DNA from 3 places in the Streptomyces sp. WMMB303 genome. Region 1 is predicted to be linked to each of the others. Evidence: riboswitches for the same ligand, from Rfam matches in the RefSeq annotation. Region 1 holds a riboswitch; each other region holds the start of a gene.

Region 1 (2,252 bases):
CGCCGAGCACCAGCGGTGAGACGGACAGTTGACCGATCTTCCTGTCGGCATTCATCTGCATGCCGCGACCGTAGCGCGGGGGCGGGCGGTCCCGCAGGCGCGCACACCGGGCGGCCCGGACGTCGCGCCCCGATGCCGGTCCGTGTCGGGGGCACGCGTGCGGTGCGGTCAGCTGTGACTCCCGTGTCCGTGCTCAGACCCCTGAGTCCCTTGTCCGTGCTCGGACCTTGACGTGCTTGTCGGCGCTCAGACCTTGACGCCCTTGTCGCGGAGCCACGGCAGCGGGTCCACCGGGTCGCCGCCGTGCGGGCGGACCTCGACGTGCAGGTGGGGGCCCGTGGAGTTGCCGGTGGAGCCGACCCGCCCGATCACATCGCCGGTGCCGACCTTGTCGCCGGCCGATCTGGTCATGGACGAGAGGTGGCAGAACCAGAGTTCGGTACCGTCCTCCAGCCGCAGCACGACGCGGTAGCCGTACGAACCGGCCCAGCCGGCCTCCTTGACCGTTCCGCTGTGGACGGCCTTGACGGGCGTGCCGTTGGGGGCGGCGAAGTCCTGTCCGGTGTGGTCGCTCTGCCACATGCCGCCCGCCTGGCCGAATCCGGCGCTGAGCTGGAAGGAGGCCAGCGGTGCCGTGTAGCTGCGGGCGAGTTCGGCGCGGCGGGCCGCTTCGGCCTTGCGCTTCCGCTCGGCTTCCGCCTTGCGCTCCTGCTCGGCGGCGGCCTCGCGCGCCCGCTCCTGCTTCGCCTCTTCGGCAGCGGCGGCCCGTTCCGCGGCCTCCGCCGCGGCCGCGCTCGCGGCCTGCCGGGCCGCCTTCTCGCGGGCTTCCTCGTCCGCCGCGGAGCGGTGGCGTTCGGCCTGTTCGAGGATGCGGGCCCGCAGGGCCTCGCCCGCGTCGGTGCGGCCCGCCGCCCTGTCTTCGTCGGAGAGCCCGGCCTGGGTGAGGGGAGCGGCTTGCGCGTCCCCGGCGCTGCCGGAGCCCGTCGCACCGTCGGCGTCCTCGGAGAGCAGGCCGCCGATGCCGGGCAGGTCCTCGGCGTCGGGCAGCCGGTCGGGGATGCTCCGGAGCGCGTCGGCGGCGGTGTCCACGTCGGGTACGGATATCGTGCCGGGGTCCCGGTCCTGGGCGGTCGCCATACCGCCGGCGCCGACGGCTGCGATCATGCCGACCCCCAGGACGGTGCCGCCCCGCGCCACGCCTCCGGCGCGCTGCTTGGCGACCCGGTGCCGGCCCCGTACCGGAATCGCGGAGTCCTCGGAAGGGTTCCAGTCCTCCCACGGCTCGTCACCGGCTTCACTCGCGTCCTTGTGCGGCGGCATGGGGCCGGGGCCCGGGCCGGCGGAGTCGCCGTATGTGGACGGTCCCGGGACGGGGCCGCGGGGCGCGGCCTGGCCGTAGGGCGCTGCCGGGCCTGCGTGGCCGGCCGGGTCGGTGGGTGGGGCGTACGCGTCCGTCTGGGACGCATGGCCGACGAAGCCCTGGGATCTGGAGGCCACGGGGGCGCTCTCCTTTCCTTCCTTCTCGCCTACCGGGTTAGCTGACGGGTTCGGAGCAGGAAGGTCTCCTACGGGCGTCCTCTCGCAAGGGCGTCCGATTCACCCCGTCCCCCTCGTCCGGCTGACGAGGAGGGGTGGTTCCCCGGTTCCCACGGTGCTGTGCGGCCGATCGGGTGCTGCTGTTGCACCGCGTGCGGGATTCGGCGACGGCGCACGGTGCCGTCTTCCGTGACGGCAGTGACGACCGTGCTGCGTTATCGGACGTTAATAGAACTGCGCCCGGGATTCCAAGCCGTTCCCCGTAATTGACGTGAGTCCCGCCTCGGTCTCCACCGGCCCCCTCCGTGCCTGCCCGGCCCGCGCGGCGTCCTGCGGTGGGGGCGCGCCGGCCGGCGCACCGGGCTCAGGCGTCGCGCGATGTGTCGCCCGGGGTGTCGCGGGCGACGGCGAGCAGGGCCATGTCGTCCGCTGACCGGCCACCGGTGTGGGCCGCGACATCGACGAGGACCGCCGCCAGCAGCTTCTCCGGATCGGCGAAGGAGGCGCGGGAGAGGCGCTCGGCCGGCTGGTAGAAGTCGCCCTCCGGGTTGCGGGCCTCGGACAGGCCGTCGGTGTAGAGGAGGAGCTGGGCGCCGGGCGGGAAGACGAACTCGTCCACCTGCTGAGGCGATACGGCCAGGTCCGTCATGCCGAGCGGGAGTGCGGGGATGGTGGGCTCCAGCAGGGCGGCCCGGCCGCGGTGCAGCAGCACCGGA
Region 2 (2,252 bases), 490 kb from region 1:
ACGCTCAGCTACCACCTGCGCCGGCTGGCCCGGGCCGGCCTCGTCGAGGACGACCCCGACCACGACGCGAACGGACGCGAACGCTGGTGGCGCGGCGTGCGCGGCACGGACGTGCGGCGCCCCTCCCGGGCGGGCCTGCCGGGCGCGGAGCGCGCCATGGCCGAGGAACTGGACCGGGCGCACCTGCAGGAGGACATCGAACTGGTCCGGCGCCACGCGGACCGTCCGGCCGAGGACGACGAGTGGGTGTCCGGCTCCCGCAGCACCCTCCACCTCACACAGGAGGAACTGCGGGAGTTCCACGACGCCTACCTGGAGCTGCTGCGACGCTTCCGGCGCGACCGCACCGAAGCCGGACCGGGCACCCGGCCCATCGCCGTGCGCTGGTTCGGGGTCCCGCTCGACGGCCCCCAGGACTGACACCACCGCCGCGACATCGCGAACGCTTCCGGTGCGCGCGGCCGGGCGCCCACCACCCGGCCGCGCCCCGGCCGCTCCGGACCACCCCCGCACCCCCGCACGCCGATATACGATCGCGCTTAGTAGAATTGCTCCGTGCGGTGCCTCCGACCCCCCACGGGATCCGGCAACCGGCTGCATTCTGCGGTATTCACCGGCAATGTCCGGATATACAGGACTTGCCCTTCCCGGTCGTACGCTGTGTCGGGAAACACACCAGCCGGACCCGGAAATCAGCAAGATCTTCTGACAGCTCATCAGGAAGCCTTTCCATAAGAGCCTTTCGAAGGACCGGAAGGTTCGGCTTTTCACGCACAGAAAATGATCCACAGCATAGCGTTGAAGAATTGCTAGATCATTTCCAGCGGCTGCCCCGTTCGGGAATCACGCGCCTTGATCCGGGCAATCCATTGTGTTTCTGTGTCCTGGCTCCGGCCTCCATGAACGGCCGGAGTTCCGCTGCCGGGGCGCCGAATCCTGCCGCCCGGCTAGGAAATTCGCACCAGTACCGCGCGGCAGGAGCGGGGGACCCACTTATGTGCCGAGCCGCACTTCGCGGCCCGGCTAGGGGTGAAGTCATGGCCGCTGTGCCTCGGCACAGCGGATATGGCCGGGCAACTCCAGCCCGAATCCGACAGCTCACCTCGCAGGCGCTAGGAGAGGACACCCCCATGTCTCGTGGCCTTCACGCCCGTCATCCGTTCCGCGCCCGCCGCCTCCGGCTCTCGATCGCCCTCGCCGCCGGCGGTGCGGGCATCGCCGCTCCCCTGCTGGCCGCGGGCAGCGCGCACGCCGCCCCGGCGCAGGTGCAGGAGCAGACGCAGTCCGCACGGTCCGGCGCCGCCGCGCAGGTGAAGACCGAGCAGGAGCCCAGCTCCTACACCGTCGTCAGCGGCGACACCCTGTACCGGATCGCCCTGGACCACGACATCGAGGGCGGCTGGAACACCCTCTACGAGGCCAACAAGAAGACCGTCGGCGGCGACCCGGACCTGATCCTGCCCGGTCAGAAGCTGACGCTGGACGCCGCCTCGAAGCCTGCTGAGAACAGCGACGCCACGCCCGAGCGCGCCGACCGCAGCTCGGCCGAGCGCACCGGCGGCGTGCACAAGACCCAGTCCACCAATCTGGACGGCTGGATCAACGAGGCGCTGACCATCATGAAGCAGCACGGCATTCCCGGCACCTACGAGGGCATCCACCGCAACATCATCCGGGAGTCCGGTGGCGACCCCAACGCCATCAACAACTGGGACATCAACGCCCAGAACGGCACGCCCTCCATCGGCCTGCTCCAGGTCATCAAGCCGACCTTCGACGCCTTCCACGTCGAGGGCACCGCCTACGACCAGCGGGACCCGGTCGCCAACATCGTCGCGGCCTGCAACTACGCCGCCGACCGCTACGGCTCGATCGACAACGTGAACGGCCCCTACTGAGCCGAAGCACCCATGCGGCGACTGCCCGCCACCCTCGCGGTGGCGGGCAGTCGCCGTCTCGGCACCACCGGCCGGCGGGCCACCAGGGGGCGCCCTCCCCCGCCCCGGTCGCCGTACGCACCGGAGCGTGCACCCTCCGTCCGACGCCCGCCGCGCCGCGGCCGGCGTTCACCCGAACACCGCTTTCCTCTGGCGCGGGTACGCCCGAATGGCCACCGTCGAGCCATGAGCGAGAACAGAAATATTGTGAGCGTGATAACGCCCGCTTACAATGCGTTGCCCTGCATCGAGCGCTGCGTCGAATCGGTCGCACACCAGTCCTTCGACTCCGGCGCCACCGAGATGATTGTCGTC
Region 3 (2,252 bases), 1.7 Mb from region 1:
AGGGGCTGCACGCCCGCCCCGCCTCCATCTTCGTCCGCGCCGCGTCGGCGACCGGAGTGCCGGTCACCGTCCGGAAGGCCGAGGGCACTCCCGTCAACGCGGCCTCGATGCTCGGCGTACTCGGCCTCGGCGCCGAGGGCGGCGAGGAGATCGTCCTGGCCTCCGAGGCGGACGGCGCGGAGGCGGCTCTGGACAGGCTGGCCAAGCTGGTCGCGGACGGGCTGGAGGAGCTTCCGGAGACGGTCTGAGCAGCTGGCCGGCCCCGGCCCCCCGCGGCCGCCGAAGCGGGCGGCACCGCAGGCCGCATGCGGCAAGCCCCCGGTCCGGTCACCGGGGGCTTGCCGCATGCGGTGCTGAGAGGGACTTCGGCCTCAGACCTTCACACCGTGCTTGCGCAGGTAGGCGACCGGGTCGATGTCCGAACCATAGTCGGGACCGGTGCGGGCCTCGAAGTGCAGATGGGGGCCGGAGGAGTTGCCGGTCGAGCCGGAGAGCCCGATCTGCTGACCCGAGGTGACCTGCTGGCCGACCGAGACGCCGATCGAGTTGAGGTGGCCGTACTGGGTGTACGTGCCGTCCTTGTGCTTGATCACGATGTTGTTGCCGTAGGCACCGCCGTTCCCGGCCTCCACGACCTCACCGGCGGCCACCGAGTGGACCGGGGTGTTCATCCCCGCGTGGAAGTCGATCCCGGTGTGGCTGCCGGACGACCACATGCCGCCGCCCTGCTGGTAACCGGTCGAGACATAGGAGCCCTCGACGGGCAGCACATAGGCGTTGAGCTTCGCACGCTCGGCCTCCCGCGCCGCCTTGCGCTTGGCCTCGCGCTCCTTCTCCGCTTTCTCGGCCGCCGCCTTGCGCCGGGCCTCGTCGGCCTTCCGCTTGGCCTCCGCCTTCGCCTCGGCGGCCGCCTCCTTGGCCTCGGACTCGGCCTTGGCCTGCTCGGCCCGGAGGGCCTGCGCGGACGCCTGCTCGTCCAGCGTCTTCGAGATCGGGCCGCCGACGGCCTCGCTCACCTCGGCGTTCTGCTGGAGCGGCGCGGTGTTCTGCCCGCCGCTCGCGGCGAAGGCGGGGGAGGCGATGGACCCGACGACGCCCACGGTGGCGAGGCCGGCTATACCGGCCGCCCCGCCCGCGGTCCTGCGGGCCTTGCTCGGACGCCTGTGCTTGCCGGTGGCACGGGTGAACGCCATAGGGAGGCGTACTCCTTTCCTTCCTTCTCGCCTACCGGGTTAGCTGACGGGTTCGGAGCAGGAAGGTCTCCTACGGACCGCCTCTTGCGAGGCCGTCCGATTCACCCCAATGGGACGTGGGTCCCCGGTCCCCCTCGGCCGCTGCCTCGGGGATTCGGCGATCGCGGTCCGTCGGCCGCGGGTGCGGTCACTTCTGACGGACAGCGGCAACGACGCTAATCGGGGCCAACTCCGAGCGGCAAACGAATCCCTGGCTTTGTCACGTACGCCACACTCCAACTCACCAGCAACCGCAACGAAAGCGGACATCACAAAGGGCCCGGAAGGAGCAATTCCTCCTCCCGGGCCCCACTTCCGCCCCCCGACCGACGCCCGTCGGCCGGGCTCAGCCGCCGGTGACCACCTTGACTTCGCCGATGCCCAACTCCCGGACCGGATCGGCGATCTGGGAAGCGTCACCGACGAGCACCGTCACCAGCCGGTCGGCCGGCAGCGCGCTGACGGCCGCCGCCGTGGCCTCCACCGTGCCTGTCTCGGCCAGTTGGGCGTAGAGCCGGCCCTGGTAGTCGTCGGGCAGGTGCTCCTCGACCTGATCGGCCAGCGTCTCCGCGACGGCCTGGGCCGTCTCGTAGCGCAGCGGAGCGACCCCCACCAGGTTCCGCACGGCCACGTCCCGCTCCTCGTCGGTCAGCCCCTCCGCTGCCAGCGTCCGCAGCACCTGCCACAGATCGGCCAGCGCGGGACCGGTCACGTCCGTGGCCACCGAGCCGCTGATGGCCAGCAGCGCGGCCCCGCTGCCGTCCTCAGCCGAACGCAGCACATGCCCGAACGCGCGGACCCCGTAGGTGTAGCCCTTCTCCTCGCGCAGCACCCGGTCCAGCCGCGAGGTGAGGGTGCCGCCCAGGCAGTAGACGCCCAGCAGCTGCGCGGGCCACACCCGGTCGTGCCGGTCCGCCCCGACCCGTCCGATCAGCAACTGCGTCTGCACCGCACCGGGCCGGTCCACGATGACGACCCGGCCGGTGTCGTCCGCGGTGATCGGCGGCATCGCACGCGAGT

What was found. Region 1 has a riboswitch for cyclic di-AMP ahead of P2424_RS14490 (peptidoglycan DD-metalloendopeptidase family protein). Riboswitches for the same ligand answer to the same signal wherever they lie in the genome.
Region 2: it holds a riboswitch for cyclic di-AMP, as region 1 does, so the genes downstream of both, P2424_RS16670 (LysM peptidoglycan-binding domain-containing protein) here and P2424_RS14490 (peptidoglycan DD-metalloendopeptidase family protein) in region 1, are expected to answer to the same signal.
Region 3: it holds a riboswitch for cyclic di-AMP, as region 1 does, so the genes downstream of both, P2424_RS22060 (M23 family metallopeptidase) here and P2424_RS14490 (peptidoglycan DD-metalloendopeptidase family protein) in region 1, are expected to answer to the same signal.

Annotation. Positions count from the first base shown of each region.
Region 1 covers NZ_JARKIN010000001.1:3,253,332-3,255,583, forward strand. The annotation lists gene P2424_RS14485 (aldo/keto reductase) at 1-55, opposite strand, end outside; gene P2424_RS14490 (peptidoglycan DD-metalloendopeptidase family protein) at 247-1,497, opposite strand; cyclic di-AMP (ydaO/yuaA leader) riboswitch at 1,509-1,713, opposite strand; gene P2424_RS14495 (PP2C family protein-serine/threonine phosphatase) at 1,901-2,252, opposite strand, start outside.
Region 2 covers NZ_JARKIN010000001.1:3,746,377-3,748,628, forward strand. The annotation lists gene P2424_RS16665 (helix-turn-helix domain-containing protein) at 1-420, shown strand, start outside; cyclic di-AMP (ydaO/yuaA leader) riboswitch at 950-1,126, shown strand; gene P2424_RS16670 (LysM peptidoglycan-binding domain-containing protein) at 1,131-1,898, shown strand; gene P2424_RS16675 (glycosyltransferase family A protein) at 2,124-2,252, shown strand, end outside.
Region 3 covers NZ_JARKIN010000001.1:5,001,138-5,003,389, forward strand. The annotation lists gene P2424_RS22055 (HPr family phosphocarrier protein) at 1-248, shown strand, start outside; gene P2424_RS22060 (M23 family metallopeptidase) at 372-1,193, opposite strand; cyclic di-AMP (ydaO/yuaA leader) riboswitch at 1,208-1,363, opposite strand; gene P2424_RS22065 (pitrilysin family protein) at 1,579-2,252, opposite strand, start outside.